Regions from separate parts of the Terriglobus tenax genome, predicted to be linked through region 2. Evidence: predicted binding sites of a transcription regulator. Region 2 holds the regulator's gene; the other holds the start of a gene.
What was found. The regulator LexA, encoded in region 2, represses DNA repair genes until DNA is damaged. The targets are predictions, from matches to a motif close to CANTTCGCTTTTTATTCGC.
Positions count from the first base shown of each region.

Region 1 (7,744 bases), 1.1 Mb from region 2:
ACCCTGCACGTAGCCGTAATTGGCAGCGTGACCGCGCGGGCGGCGCAACAGGCTTCCATTCCCGTTACGCTGCAGCCCGAAAAGGCCACGGGCGAGGGACTGGCCGATGCATTGTTGCCGCATGCTGACGGCGCGCGGATGTTGCTGGTGCGCGCAGCCGTGGCCCGCGACGTACTGCCCGGAGTGCTGCAACAGGCAGGCGCAAGGGTTGAGATTGCCGAGGCGTACCGCACGGTGGTACCTGCCCATGCTCCCATGCAACTGAAGGAACTATTCATTGGGCAGGACCGGCCATCGGCGGTGGCGTTTACTTCGTCTTCGTCGGTGCATCACCTGTTGCAGGCGCTGCAGGCGGGAGGGGGAGAGCTGCCGGAGTTGACGGTGCTGGCCACCATCGGTCCCATCACCTCCGCTACTCTGCGCGAGGCCGGATATATACCGACGGTCGAGGCGAAGGAGGCCAATGTGGCCTCCCTGGCGGAGGCGATTGCTTCCGCGCTGGGGCCGCAGTCATGAGCTGGCTGGTATGGGCTCTGCTTTCGGCTGTCTTCGCGGCGGCTACGGCGATTCTGGCGAAGATTGGCGTCTCCGGCATTGATTCAAACCTGGCGACAGCGGTGCGCACCACGGTGATCTTTGTCTTTGCCTGGGCCATTGCGCTTGCGTTGGGGAAACATGGCGAGCTGCGGCACATCAACACGCGCTCGTGGTTTTTCCTGGTGCTCTCCGGGCTGGCGACGGGGCTTTCCTGGCTGTGCTACTTCCGCGCGCTGCAGATGGGGCAGGCCTCGAGAGTAGCCCCCATCGACAAGCTGAGCGTGGCTCTGGTCATCGTCTTTGCATGGCTGTTTCTGGGCGAAGGCCTGACGATGCTGAAGGTGCTTGGAGGCCTGTTGATCGCGGCCGGAGCCATCGTGCTGGCCTTTGCGTGATTTTTGACGAAGCTAGGTCATTCCGACCGTAGCGGGTCTCCCCGCTACGCGCTTCGGTCGAGATGACAAACTTTATGTTTCTAATGCGAGCTCCAGGTCTTGTCCGGAGCGTTGCACAGCTTCTCCAGCGTGCAGTCGGCACACTTGGGCTTGCGGGCGATGCAGACCTGGCGGCCGTGGAAGATGATGCGGTGTGAATAGTTGATCCACTCGCTTTGCGGCAGGATCTTGATCAGGTCGCGTTCCACCTTCACTGCATCTGTGTTTTTCGTTAACTCAAGCCGTTTTGAAATGCGCAGCACGTGGGTATCCACGACGACGCCGACGGCGATTCCGAACCACGAACCAAGGACAACATTCGCTGTCTTGCGGGCGACTCCGGGCAGGGTGATCAACTCTTCGAGCGTCTCCGGCACCTTGTTGCCAAACTTCTCCACGACCACCCGGGCTGCGCCCTGGATATTCTTCGCCTTGGCGCGAAAGAAGCCGGTGGTGCGGATGATCTCTTCAATGGCGGGCAGCGGGGCTTCGGCCAGGGCTTTGGGGGTGGGGAAGGTGCGGAAGAGCTCCGGCGTGACCATGTTCACGCGGACGTCAGTGCATTGCGCTGAAAGTGCCGTGGCTACCACCAGTTCCCAGGCGGAGTTGTGGTGCAGTGCGCAAACGGCATTGGGGTAGGCCTTCCTCAGGCCATCGAGAATGGCCGCAATGCGCTCCGGCGCCAGCGGGTTATAGACGGGCTTCTTTGGGGCCGCTTTTTTAGGGGCAGCGGGCTTCTGCAGGACGGCGGTTGCGGCTTTCTTCAGGGACTTGGTAGCCATGTCGTTCCCGATGATAGCGCGGGGAGTTTTGCACCGGGTTTTCCACTGAATGGAGCGAAAGTATTTTCGCTTTTTCTTTGCTGTCGATCGGGATTTGCTGCTAGACTCTGATTTCCTGATGGTGAAAGCCCAGGAGTGATTGCGGCCAACTTGAGCAGGTTCCAGGCGGAGTGAGGAGAAACAACACGTGGCGGATGATCGCGTAAGGGCAGTAGAGCTGGCAATGGCCGGCATTGAGAAGCAGTTTGGCAAAGGTTCGATCATGCGCCTGGGTGCGCGTGAAGCCATTGTCCCGATCTCGGTGATTTCAACCGGCTCCATCTCGTTTGACGCGGCTTTGGGTGTGGGCGGAGTTCCACGCGGCCGCGTGATTGAGATCTACGGCCCGGAATCGTCGGGTAAGACGACCATTACCTTGCAGATCATTGCCGAGGCACAGAAGGCCGGCGGCCTGGCCGCCTTTGTGGACGCCGAGCATGCTCTGGATCCCATCTACGCGAAGAAACTGGGCGTCGATGTGGACAACCTGCTGATCAGCCAGCCGGACTATGGCGAACAGGCGCTGGAGATAACCGAGGCGCTGGTTCGTACGGGAGCCATTGATGTACTGGTGGTGGACTCTGTGGCGGCGCTGGTGCCGAAGGCCGAACTGGACGGCGAGATGGGCGATTCGCACGTAGGTCTGCAGGCGCGTCTGATGTCGCAGGCGCTGCGAAAGCTGACCGGTACGGTAGCGAAGTCCCGCACCAGCCTGATCTTTATTAATCAGATCCGCGAAAAGATCGGTGTGATGTTCGGCAATCCGGAGACGACAACCGGTGGCCGTGCGCTGAAGTTCTACTCGACGGTACGTATCGATATCCGCCGTATTGGAGCCGTGAAGGAAGGCGAGGTCATTACGGGCGCTCGTACCAAGGCCAAGATTGTGAAGAACAAGGTCGCCGCGCCGTTCCGCGAGGCTGAGTTCGACATCCTGTACGGTGAGGGCATCTCGCGCGAGGGTGATGTTCTGGACCTTGCGGTAGCCAACAATATCGTAGAGAAGTCCGGCGCCTGGTATAGCTACTCCGGTGAACGCATCGGACAGGGCCGTGAGAACGTTCGTGGCTACCTGAAGGAGAACAAGGAAACCTTTGAGCGGATCAACGCGGAACTGCGCGCCAAGCTGAAGATCGGTGCCGCGGGGCCGGAAGCTCCGGCTGCTCCTGAAGATGGCGCCGCCGCGGCCCAGGAAGTGGTTCGCGGACGTAAGTAGTTCGAACGGTTCAAGATGTACGGAAAATGCAAGGGGCTGCTTCGGCAGCCCTTTTTGCTGCGCCCGGGGGCAGCCTAGGACATGCCGGGAAGAATCGCGCCTTCCTAAGCGTGTATGCTGCATGTGCGATGCAGCCTGTACGAGCCATCTATCCCGGAACCTTCGATCCGTTGACCAACGGCCACCTTGACCTGATTGCGCGGGGAGCCAAGATTGTTGACCACCTTGTGGTCTCGATCCTGCGCAATGTGAACAAGGGCAAGCCTTTGTTCACGATTGAGGAGCGGCTGGAGATGATCCGCGAGGAGACCAGGCGCTTCCCGAACGTGACGGTGGAGGCCTTTGACGGCCTTCTGGTGGATTTTGCCCGGCAGCAGGGCGCAATCGCCGTACTGCGCGGGATCCGGGCGATCAGCGACTACGAGTATGAGTTCCAGATGGCGATGATGAACCGCAAGCTGGCTCCCGAACTGGAGACGATCTTCATGCTGCCGCACGAGAAGTACACCTATGTCAGTTCGCGGCTGATCAAGGGCGTATTTCAGCTGGGTGGAGACGTCAGCGACCTGGTGCCGAAGCTGGTGATGGAGCGGCTGCAGGCGAAGGTCTAGGGCAGGGTCTCCGTAATTCTCACGGCCAGCACGCGGCGTCCAACCCACAAAAAACGGCTGCTGCTGAAGTCGATGCGAAAGTTCAGATTGTCGATTTGCCGGATACCTGTCTGATTGCTGTCAATCTGAAAGTCCGGTCCGAGACTCGCAGGGTCTTTACAAGTGGCCTGGGTGCGCAGGGTGTACTGGTTTGCATTCCAGTGTGACCAGAACCCGAGGCGTTTGCCCTGTGCCGAAAGCAATTGCAGACCATATTTGTTCCCCGTAGAGGCTGGGAAGTCGATGCAGAGAGTCTCCGGTCTGAAGACAATAACCTTTTCGATGGTACGACTGGCAGGCGAGTGATTGTTGCCTCCGTCGTTTCCTGAAGTCAAGTGTTTGAACAGTTCGGTAAAACTGTCTGAGAACTTCTGGCAGCAAGTCTCCAGCGACTTGGCAACCAGCGGGTCCGGGGAGACGGGCTGGGAGGTCTGCCCGTTGCTGATGTAGTAGGTATCCCCTTCTGCTGCCGGAACGGATGATTGAGTCGTGCTCACTTGCGGTTGCGTGGATGACTGTTGCGGCATATCAGCCATCCTTTGCAGCAGGACGTTCATTGCTTCAAGCACCTTGTTTGTGCTTTCTTTATCGGTCTGCTGCTCCGTGACCCGGATCACCTCGGTTTTCGCCCGCTCGAGCTGATCTTCGGCGTGGTGCACTACGACCCATTGGCCAACCCCTGCGATCAGGCCTGTCAGAAGGAATGTCGTAAGAACGGGAATCAGTGGGCTGCTGGTGGAACTGCCGGAGGACTCCTTGTCTTTTCCCTTCAGGCCGAAAGGGTGTTCCCAGAGGGAGGACAAAATTTTCCGCGCGGTTTGCTGGTTGTGGCGAATCTTGCGGGAAGCGGCGATGACAAGATAAGCGAACTCCTGGTTGGAGGCGAGCTTCTGGATATCGAGCTTTCCGTCCTCGTCCCAGCTCTCGTCGATCAGTGCTTTTGCCCTTTTCTCGGCTGCGATTTCTGCTACAAGTTCTGCGGAGACGAGATAGTAGGCGCGGGAGTGGTGTGCGGTTGTGTCGTCCTGCCGTGCGGTTGTCTCACTTGGTGGTGGATCCGGGACATTCTGATCGTTGGGCAGTTTGGACTGGTTGGGTGAAGGTCGTTTGGGGGCGTGAGACTCAAAGACTCCGGCGACTGCAAGGGCCAGTTTGAGTGGGGGCGTCTCGGTAAAGTAAACAGTGAGGATCGCAACCGCCATGGCGAAGAGGAATGCGAGTCCTATGAAGCCCTGAAACCATGAGTTGCGGAGCGTTCGGAGCAACGGCTCGATCGAGAGTTTCGGTTGGTCGAGGTCATCCAGGGTTTTCTGCGCCTTCTTGTTGTCAATCTGTGCCTGGAGCAGGGTTGTGCGGTCTTTCATATCCTGCACACCGGGTGGCAGTTCCGCCCTGGAGGGTGAGCCAGGGCACTGTATCTGCGGGATGCAGCAACAAGGAGAAGGCTTTGAGATGACCGGCTTTTTCGGCGGACACGGCTGCGGAAGGGAGCAGGACGATTTGGAGCCAGAGGGGACAGCGCAGGGCCGTGTGCTGTTCGTCGGTGTTGTTAGGGGTTTGCTCTTGGACGGAAGCAGCGGCCTGCATCCCAGGGTTGCCGGCAGGATGAGCGAGACTGGCCCTGGCGATGGGGCAACCGGAGCGAGTGTTACGGTGAGGTTCTGCTGCGGAGTGGTTTGCAGTGTGTCGGCGTATAGGTACGCCTGGCCGAGAATGCCAAGCGCGGCTAAAAGGAAAAAGATGGCGGCCCAGGTAAAAATCCGCAGTAAGCGGAGGCGCAGGTGTACAAACGCCAGATAACGGTCGATTTCGGAACGCCCAATCTCAGCCAATGGAGTGTCCTGTGTTCTTAAATGTTCGGGGAGGTCTTGACAGTAGCATGAAATGACCGGATTTCAGACGAAAAAACTTCCGGGGTTCCCGCCAAGTGTTGAATCTGCGAAACTAGATATTATGACCACCGCAGCAGCCACGCAAAAGAAGGTTCTTACCGACCGCATTAACCGCATCGAAGTCTCAGCCACCATGGCCATTACGGCCGAGGCGCTGAAGATGAAATCGCAGGGCATTGACCTGGCCGATTTCGGCGCAGGCGAGCCCCACTTCGCCACTCCGCGCCACATCAAAGACGCGGCGATTAAGGCGATTGAGGAGAACCACACGCGGTATACGGCGGTTGCCGGCATCCCCGAGGTGCGTAAGGCGATTGTGGAGCGCCATAAGGCTGACTTCAACACCAACTACACCGTAGAGGAGTGTGTCTTCTCCGTCGGCGGCAAGCATGCGCTGTTCAACGCCATCCAGGTGCTGGTGGACCACGGCGACGAGGTTGTTCTGCCGGTACCGTACTGGGTCAGCTTCAAGGACATCATCCAGTACGCCGGTGGTATCCCGGTGTATGTGGAGTCGAGCGAAGCGGAGAACTTCCGCATTACGGCCAGGATGATTGAGGCTGTGATCACGCCGAAGACCAAGGTCATCATTCTGAACACTCCGTCGAACCCCTCGGGCGCGATCATCGCTCCGTCGGACCTGGAGTCGATCATCCGTTTGGCGCACGCCAAGGGCATTTATGTACTGCTGGACGAGTGCTATGCGTACCTGAACTTTACGGGCGCCTGCATCAGCGGCGGTTCGTTCACCGATTGCAAGGAGCACATCATCGTGCTGGGTTCGCTGTCGAAGACCTATGCGATGACCGGCTGGCGCGCGGGCTACGCTCTTGGTCCGAAGCAGATCATTGCATCCATGAGCAAGCTGCAGAGCCAGAGCACGTCGAACGTGGCGACACCGGTTCAGTATGCTTCGATTGCCGCTCTGACGGCCAGCCAGGAGTGCATCACGGAGATGCGTGCGGACTACATCCGTCTGCGCGACCGTATCCTGGAAGGCTTCAAGGGGATCCCCGGGCTGACCTGCACGGTGCCTGAAGGTGCGTTTTACGTGTATCCGAATATCAAGGCTTTCCTGGGCAAGGGCGGCCTGAACTCGGCCGCTGATGTAGCTTCCAAGCTGCTGACGGAAGCCCATGTGGTGACGGTACCGGGTGAGCCCTTCGGAACCACCGAGCATGTCCGTCTCTCCTATGCCGTGTCGGAAGATGTCATCGACAAGGGTGTGGCGCGCATGAAGGAATTTTTCGCGAAGTTGTCGTAAGTGGTTGTACGCTAACGATTAACACGGAGCCCATGGAACCGACATCTACGAAAGCACCTAACTTTGTGCCTGTGATTCTTGCAGGCGGCAGTGGAACCCGTTTCTGGCCTCGCAGCCGGAAAGCCAAGGCCAAGCAGGTACTGGCGCTGGACGGCGAGCGCACGATGATCCAGCAGACCGTCGATCGCCTTGCGCTGACGACCGAGCGGAAGAATATCTGGGTGATCACCAACTCGGTGCTGTCCGAGACGATCCGGACGCAGCTGCCGGATGTTCTGACGCAGCATATCGTCTGCGAGCCGGCTGCCCGTAACACGGCGCCGGCCTGCGGACTTGCCGCATTTCTGATGGAGCGTGATGAGCCGGATACGGTGATCGGCATCTTCCCGTCGGACCACGTGGTGAAGGACGCCGGCCGCTTTGCGGCGGCTCTGCGCGCGGGCATTGCAGTAGCTGCCGCAGGCGACAACATTGTGGTCATGGGCGTTCCGCCCACACGCCCGGAGACGGGCTATGGCTACATTGAGCAGGGCGATGTGGCCATGCCGGCGCAGGGACTTCTGCTGCCGGTGCGTCACGTGCACCGCTTTACCGAGAAACCAGACAAGCAGACTGCAATAGAGTTTGTAGCGGCGGGCCGCTACACCTGGAACAGCGGCATCTTCCTCTGGTCGGCGCGTACGCTGGCTAACGCTCTGCGGGAGCATGTGCCGCAGGTGGCGGTACGCCTGGAAGAGATTGCGGCGGCTTGGGGTACACCTGAGTTTGACGAGGTGTTCAACCGGGTTTATCCGGAGTGCGAGAACATCTCGATTGACTACGCGGTGTTGGAGCCACGTTCCGGCAAGGGCGAGCAGGCTTCGGGCATCTACTGCATTCCGGCTGAGTTTGGCTGGAACGACCTGGGGTCGTGGGCTGCTCTGCATGAGC
Region 1 is NZ_JAGSYA010000004.1:1,127,526-1,135,269, reverse strand. It holds gene OHL13_RS10220 (uroporphyrinogen-III synthase) at 1-516, shown strand, start outside; gene OHL13_RS10215 (EamA family transporter) at 513-932, shown strand; gene nth (endonuclease III) at 1,013-1,753, opposite strand; gene recA (recombinase RecA) at 1,941-3,008, shown strand; gene coaD (pantetheine-phosphate adenylyltransferase) at 3,137-3,619, shown strand; gene OHL13_RS10195 (hypothetical protein) at 3,616-5,022, opposite strand; gene OHL13_RS10190 (pyridoxal phosphate-dependent aminotransferase) at 5,612-6,814, shown strand; gene OHL13_RS10185 (mannose-1-phosphate guanylyltransferase) at 6,847-7,744, shown strand, end outside.
Region 1: recA (recombinase RecA) is a predicted target of LexA. The motif match lies at 1,816-1,834, and genes of this name have one in related genera.

Region 2 (7,744 bases):
CGGAGCAGTAAATGAAGGGAATTATCCTGGCCGGAGGCTCGGGCACGCGACTTTATCCGGTCACGCAGGCGGTTTCAAAGCAGTTGTTGCCCGTCTACGACAAGCCGATGATCTATTACCCTCTGTCGGTGCTGATGCTGGCCGATATCCGGGAAATCCTCGTCATCTCGACACCGCAGGATACGCCGCGGTTTCAGCAACTCTTAGGCGATGGCAGCCAGTGGGGACTTTCGCTGCAGTATGCGGTACAGCCCAGCCCGGACGGCCTGGCACAGGCATTTCTGATCGGTCGTGACTTTCTTGCTGGCGAGCCCTGCTGCCTGGTGTTGGGGGACAACATCTTCTTCGGCACCGAATTGCCAAAGAAGCTGCAGGCGGCTTCGCAGAAGTCCAGCGGAGCGACGGTGTTTGCATATCGCGTCAGCGATCCGGAACGCTATGGCGTAGTGGAGTTTGATGCGGCCGGAAACGCCATTTCGCTGGAAGAAAAGCCTGCCGAACCGAAGTCTTCCTATGCGGTGACAGGAGTTTATTTCTACGACGCGCAGATTGTGCAGGTAGCGGAGAGCATTCAGCCCTCACCGCGCGGCGAACTGGAAATTACCGATGTGAACCGCTGGTACCTGGAACGCGGACAGCTTTCGGTGCAGAACCTTGGCCGTGGAACGGCATGGCTCGACACCGGTACCCATGACTCCTTGCTGGAGGCGGGTACCTTTATCCATGCCATCGAGCACCGGCAGGGGCTCAAGGTCGCGTGTCCCGAGGAGATTGCGTATCGCAAGAAGTGGATTTCGTCGGCGCAGTTGGAAGCGCAGGCGAAGAAGATTGGCAAGAGCAGCTATGCCAACTATCTGAACCACATTCTGAAGGAGCGGATTCTCTGATGGGGCCGGTGCTGCTAACCGGTGCAAGCGGACAGGTAGGCGGAGAACTGGAACCTATGCTGAAGAGCATAGGCGGGGTGATAGCTCCCAGGCGTGAAGAGCTTGATTTGAGTGATCTGGATGCGGTACGGCACGCTATCCGTTCGCTGAAGCCGCGTTGGATTATCAATCCTGCGGCGTACACCTCTGTAGATAAGGCTGAGCAGGAGCCGAACGCCGCGTATCGCCTGAATGCGGAACTGCCGGGAGTTCTGGGAGAAGAGGCGGCTGCACTGGGTGCGGTTGTCCTCCATTTCTCGACCGACTATGTCTTTGCAGGTGAAGGCAATACCCCGTACGTTGAATCGGATGAAACCGGCCCGATGGGTGTTTATGGCGCCAGCAAGCTGGCAGGGGAGCATGCTCTGGCGGCAACTGGAGCCGCCCATTTCATTTTCCGCACCAGCTGGGTCTATAACGCGACCGGGAAGAACTTTCTGCGTACGATCCTGCGATTTGCGCGAGAGAGGGAAGAACTCAAAATTGTTGCCGATCAGCATGGGGCACCGACATGGGCACGCGACCTTGCCCGGCTCGCCATACATACCGTGGAAAGCTGCGAATCCGCGGGGAATGCAGAAGAAAAGGCGGCTGAGTTTTCCGGGGTGTACCACTCCTGTAATGCAGGGGAGACCACCTGGTATGGCTTTGCGCAGGAGTTTTTGTCGCTCGCTGCGGCAAAGGAGCCAACACAGCATTGGGCCACGCTGATTCCGATCCGGACCACAGAGTATCTAACGCCAGCCCGCAGACCTGCAAACTCCCGGCTTAATTGCAGCAAGCTGGAGAAGAAGCTGAATTTCAGGATGCCTTTATGGCAGGATTCCCTGCGTAGGGTGATGGCGGAACTCTAACGGCGGGATACGGCTTCTGGAACCGGTGGGAGGTCGGCGTGGAGAAAGCTGGTTCCACGCTGATCCTTTCCCGACAGTGAGATCTTGCCTACAAGATCCAGGGGCCACTCAATGGCCAGCGTTGGGTCATCCCAGCGGATGCAGCGTTCTCCTTCAGGGAAATAGAAGTTCGTGGTTTTGTAGAGCACATTCGCGCTCTCCGAAAGGACCACAAAACCGTGTGCGAAACCTTCCGGAATCCAGAGATACTCGACCGTATCTTCGCTCAGATGGAAACCTGCCCATTTGCCGAAGTCCGTTGAGTCACGCCGAAGATCTACAGCTACGTCCCAGATATGGCCTGTAAACGCACGGACCAGCTTGCCTTGCGGCCTGCCGAGCTGGTAGTGCAGGCCACGGAGTACACCCTTGAGCGAAAGAGACTGATTGTCCTGAACGAACTGTCCCGGAAGACCCAGTTGGGTGAAGGTTCGCTGCGAAAAGGTTTCCGCGAACCATCCGCGTTCATCACCATAAACATCGGGGAGAAGGCGCTTGACGTCATTGAGAGGGGTATCAATCAGCTGCATCAGGTATCAACGTCTGCTTTCTCTATTTTAGACACGGATTGAATTCTTTGTTACTCGAAGATGCCCCATTCTTTATGCAAATAAAGTAGCCCAATCCTGGGGTGAATCGCAGGTAAGACTGGGAACGTCCATTGCGAGGGTGACCGATGATAGCCCAAAGGTGCAGCCCAGGGACCAAGCTCCGGCGTTTTGCGCCGTAAGAATGTCGACAATGGAATCACCGATCATTACGGTCTGGCCGGGTGAGGCGGAGGCCTCCTGCATCAGGGTTTGCAGGCCATGCGGGTCGGGCTTCTTGCTGTGGAAGCTGTTACCTCCATAGTTCTGAAAGAAAAAGGGTTCCAGGCCAAGTGCACGGCAGATGTCGCGAGAAGGGTTCACGGGCTTGTTGGTCAACACGGCCATCTTCAAATGGGGTTGAGCCGCGCGGATGGCTTCCAGAGACTGCAGGACGCCATCATAGGCATACGTAAAGTCAAGCTTATGGATCCGGTAGTAGTCCAGAAAGAAAGTTAGAGCATTCTGCAGGTACTCTTCGTCGTGAATGTCCCCTTCGGGGTCGCCCAGGGCGCGGCGGACCAGCATGGAGGCTCCATCGCCGATGTACGAGGCGATGACTGCGTCCGGCAGGTGCGGCTTTCCCAGGTGGTCCAGGGTGGCGTTGACGGAGTTACAGAGGTCTTGTCGGGAGTCGATCAGTGTGCCGTCCAGATCGAAGACAAGAAGGCGGAGGTCAGCGGAATGCGGAAGAGCCATCTTCTCTAGGGTGCAGTGGAGAGAGGGGAGGGTGCAAGTATCTGAAACGCTTCCATACAAAAAAGAGCGGCGGAGTCTGCACTCTCCGCCGCGGTAAGGATGGTGTGATTTTTAGCGGATTTCGATATCGCCCGAGCCTGTTTCAGCCTTGATGACCGGGCCACCGCCATTGACCGCACCAAGAACATGGTGGCGGTTCAGTGTGCCCTGCATCAGGATGGGCTGGGCCACACGGACGGTTCCGGAGCCGGTCGAGGCGTTCAGGGAAAATTTGGCATTGCCTACGGTCAGACGAACGGAACCGGAGCCTGTTTCCAGCTTCCAGTCCGAAGACGGATTGCCTTCAATTTCAATGTCGCCTGAGCCGGTTCCTGCACGCAGGCCGCCATTGAAGCCGCGGATGCGAAGGGAACCGGAGCCGGTTTGTGCGCGAACATCGCCGGCGGCGGACTGGCGCAACTCAATGTCACCGGAACCGGTCTGGAGCATGGCCGAGCCGTGAATGCCATCGGCCCGAATCGAACCGGAGCCGGTCTCAAGCCGTGCCTCGGATCCGATGTTGGAGACCTGGACATCCCCCGAACCTGTGCTGGCCGTAACCGAGCCCATGACGCCTCCAACCATGACATTGCCGGAACCGGAGGTGGCGTGCAGCATGGTATTGGCCGGGACATTGATGTCGTAGTCGATGACGATATTGCGGTAGAGATCGTTGCCGCGCGTCTGGCCGATGGTGACGCTGGAGCCCGACTGCACGACAGGCGGGTTTGAGACGATCTGCCGGATGCGGTCATCGGAGTTGCCCGACAGCCATCCGCCGGAGCCGGCGCGGACATGGCCGACAACACGGACCTCGGAGCCCGAGCCGGGAACGACCTTCACGTAACCGGAGCCGGTCGAAACACTGACGTTCGCCGTTCCTGAGACGGAAAGGGTACGGGTGAAGTCCTCTGCCGAGGCCAGCACGGCGACGGCGGCAAGTGCGGTGGCGGTAAGTACGGTACGAAGAATGTTCATGGTGGCTCCTCCTATCTTTTCATGCTGAGGGACTGGCTACTGCTGCAGAATGACCTGATCGTTCTGGCTGATTCCGCTGAGCACTTCGGTGCGTGTGCCGTTGGAGATGCCAACCTTCACGGCAACCTTGCGGCGGCCCTTGTCGGCCTTGGCATCGGGAACCTCGACGCTGGCATTGCGCTGTTTGTCGTAGATCACAGCCTGCTCCGGCACCGTGAGCACATTCTTGTGTTCTTCCAGGATGATTTCCGCGTTGGCGGTCATGTTGGCCTTCAGCTCGCCGCCGGGGTTGTCGATGGAAACGCGCACCTCGAAGGTGGTGACGTTATCTTTTTCGACGCCGAGCGGAGCGATCTTGGTGACCTTACCGTTGAAGACCTTGTCCTTGAAGCTCTCTACGCGGATACGGGCCGGCTGGCCCATGTAGACCTTGCCGATATCGCTCTCGTCGACCTTGCCCTGAACGTAGACCTGCGATGTGTCGCCGAGGGTCATGACCAGGGTTGCGGTTGATCCCATCACGAGAATGGAGCTGACAGCATTGCCAAGCTCAACATCGCGGGAGAGCACGACACCGTCCATAGGAGAGACGATGTTGGTGTAGCTGAGCTGCTCTTCGAGCTGCCGAAGCGATGCCTGCGCCTGGGCTACCTGGGCCTGCGCCTGGTGTAACTTGGCGGTATCAACGGTGATCTGTGCCAGGGCCTTATCGCGGGCGTTGGCGGCGGCGGCGTACTTCTGCTGCGCATCATCCAGGGCCTGCTGGCTTACAACGCCTTCCTTGGACATGGCCAGCGCACGCTCAAAGGTGTGCTTGAAGTTCGGCAGATCGGGAGCCTCTGCGTTTACTTTGTCGAACTCGATGGCAGCCTGTGCGGCGTGCGCGTTGGACTCGGCCGCGGTGAGTTGTGCCTTTTGCGCGGCAACCTGATCCAGCAGCTCCTGCTGATCGAGCTGGGCCAGCGGCTGGCCAGTCTTGACCGGCTGATTGATGTCAGTAAACAGCTTGGTGACGATGCCCGAAGCCTTGGACTTAACCTCGACCTTCAGAATGGGCTGAACCTTGCCGGTTGCGACAACGGAGCGGGCGATGTCGCCACGCTCGACCTTGGAAAGCTGCGAGGCTTCAATCTTTGAGCTGGAGCCGGAGGCCTTGATGGCAAAGGTGAGCCCAACGGCCAGAACGACGACGGCAATTCCGCCCCAGATGTAGAGTTTGCGCTTGGATTTGCGGGCTGCGGCCATGGTACAGGTCCCTCCGGGAATCTTGATGACGGAGAGAGGTACGCAGTTCCTACGGGGTTGGTTCCGTAAAAATTAAAACTTGCAGGTTCAACCTGGGACTAATACCTGCGCAGGACGCCGAGCACCTTGCCCTGGATGGTGACGGCGGCGGCGGGAGCGAAGATCGGAGCCATCTCGGAGTTTGAGGGCTGAAGGCGGATCATGCTGCCTTCACGGTAGAAGCGTTTCAGGGTGGCATCGGTGCCATCCACCAGGGCAACGACGATCTCGCCCTCCCGTGCGGTGCGCGTGCGCTCCACCAGCACGTAATCTCCGGAGACGATGTGTTCATCGCGCATGGAGTCTCCCCGGACCTCGAGAGCAAAGACCTCACGGTTACCCAGGATGTCGCCCAACGAGATGGTCTCCGCAGTTTCAATGGCTTCTACTGGCCGGCCGGCGGCGATGCGGCCAAGCAGGGGAAGACGATCAGCTCCCTTTTTGGAACGAGCCGGAAGCACATCAATCGATCGGCTGCGGTTGTGCGCCCGCTGCAGAAGCCCTTTGTTCTGCAGATTGGTGATGTGCTTATGTACGGTGGCGAGCGAATTGACTCCCAGTCCGGTGGCGATCTCCTCATAGGACGGCGAGTAGCCGCAACGCTGCGTAAATGAGGAAAGGAAGTCGAGAACGTCTTTTTGCCGCCGTGTAATCGCCATGGATGACATTGTAGCGAATAAAAAGCGAATCACAAGAAAAGAGATTGTTAGAGGTTCTCATTTTGCTTCCTGCTCCATTCCTGTTTTGGGCACGTTACCTAAAACATTGGCGCATGGGGGATTGCCGGTCGGCTTCTTCCGACTCAAGGTAGATACGTACCCGCAGAATGGTTGCGAGGTATGAGTACGGGCCGGTTTGTTGAGAAGTGGAGAGGTCTATGGGCATTTTGCTGGTGGAAGACGACAAGGCGCTGGGGATGTTGCTGAAGCAGGGGCTGGAGCGGGAAGGCTACGCTGTTGAGTGGTTGCAGGATGGAGAGACCGCTCTAAACCACGTTGAGGAAGAAGGCCCGGATCTGGTGGTCCTGGATTTGAGTCTTCCGAAGATGGATGGCGCACAGTTGCTGGAAGAGGTGCATCGCAGGCTGCCGCAGACCTCGGTGTTGGTTCTGACGGGCCGTACGAAGGTGGAGGAGCGAGTCCGCTGCCTGGACCTTGGCGCCGATGACTACCTGTTAAAACCGTTTAGTTTTCATGAACTGACGGCCCGCTGCCGCGCGGTCATGCGGCGCAAGGAACAGGCTGGCCCTGAGCAGGTGCTTAAATACGGTCTTGTGGAGATCAATCGTGTGCTTCGCCAGGTCCTGGTTGGAGGCGTGGAGGTTGAACTGACCGCCAAGGAGTATGCGCTGCTGGAGTATCTGCTGCAGCACAAGGGAAAGGCCGTTTGCCGGGCGCAGTTGCTGAAAGAGGTGTGGCACACGACCTCGCATACCGGTACCAATGTGGTGGATGTGTATATCAACTACCTGCGCCGCAAGCTGACGGTCCAGGGAGTCGCCGACGGTGTCGCACTGATTGAGACAGTGCGTGGCGAAGGCTACCGGTTGAGCAACGTTCCCTTTCGGAAGCTCACGCAGCAGAGAAACGGCCAGGGGACGGGAGCCGGACATTCCCCTCTGATGCTGCAGCGCGCCTGAGCCCCATGGAGAGTGCTCGCGTAGAACTGGTGCAGGAACTGAGTGGGATGCTGCATGACCTTTGCCAGCCGTTGACGGCTCTGCAATGCCGCCTCGAACTGGCGGAGCTTGGCGAAGATGAGACGGGGCTGCGTCGTGCCATATCCGAAGGTCTGGTGGAGTGTGAACGGCTGAACAGTATTGCCGCCCGCATGCGCGAGCACCTGCGGGGGGCGATGCAATGCGCCCCCAGGGGATAGAACGATGCCGTTTGAAACAAGATCTTCGGATGCTCCCATTGCTGTCCGTTGCGCGGTAGTAGTAAGTCCGGATGGAGACCGTAGACTTCGCTGGGCTGAGGCATTGACCGGGCTACGCTGGCAGGTTGAGGTGGCCCAGGGCGGGGCCGAGGCGATGACCTGCATGGAGCGTCGCATTCCCGAGGCGCTGGTTGTGGATCACTGGTTGCCGGACTTAGAGGTCGAGGGTTTTATCTCCTGGGTCCGCGAGGCGTTTCCAGGTGTCGATATCGTTCGTGCAGATGGTATGGCAACCGGAGATGGGCCGCGCAGTCCGCGGCGGCATGAATTGCTTCACGCACTACGATCGGCGGAAGACGAGAGTTTCAACCTTCCGGAAGCTGCGCCTGTAGCTGCGGTGCCGAGAGTGGTTCCCATGCCGGTCGCGGCTGCCGAGCTTTCGACCGATGCCGTGTTGTTG
Region 2 is NZ_JAGSYA010000004.1:24,639-32,382, forward strand. It holds gene rfbB (dTDP-glucose 4,6-dehydratase) at 1-11, shown strand, start outside; gene rfbA (glucose-1-phosphate thymidylyltransferase RfbA) at 12-887, shown strand; gene rfbD (dTDP-4-dehydrorhamnose reductase) at 887-1,780, shown strand; gene rfbC (dTDP-4-dehydrorhamnose 3,5-epimerase) at 1,777-2,349, opposite strand; gene OHL13_RS05695 (HAD family hydrolase) at 2,422-3,105, opposite strand; gene OHL13_RS05700 (DUF4097 family beta strand repeat-containing protein) at 3,217-4,122, opposite strand; gene OHL13_RS05705 (efflux RND transporter periplasmic adaptor subunit) at 4,159-5,367, opposite strand; gene lexA (transcriptional repressor LexA) at 5,466-6,065, opposite strand; gene OHL13_RS05715 (response regulator transcription factor) at 6,284-7,045, shown strand; gene OHL13_RS05720 (hypothetical protein) at 7,051-7,284, shown strand; gene OHL13_RS05725 (sigma-54-dependent transcriptional regulator) at 7,289-7,744, shown strand, end outside.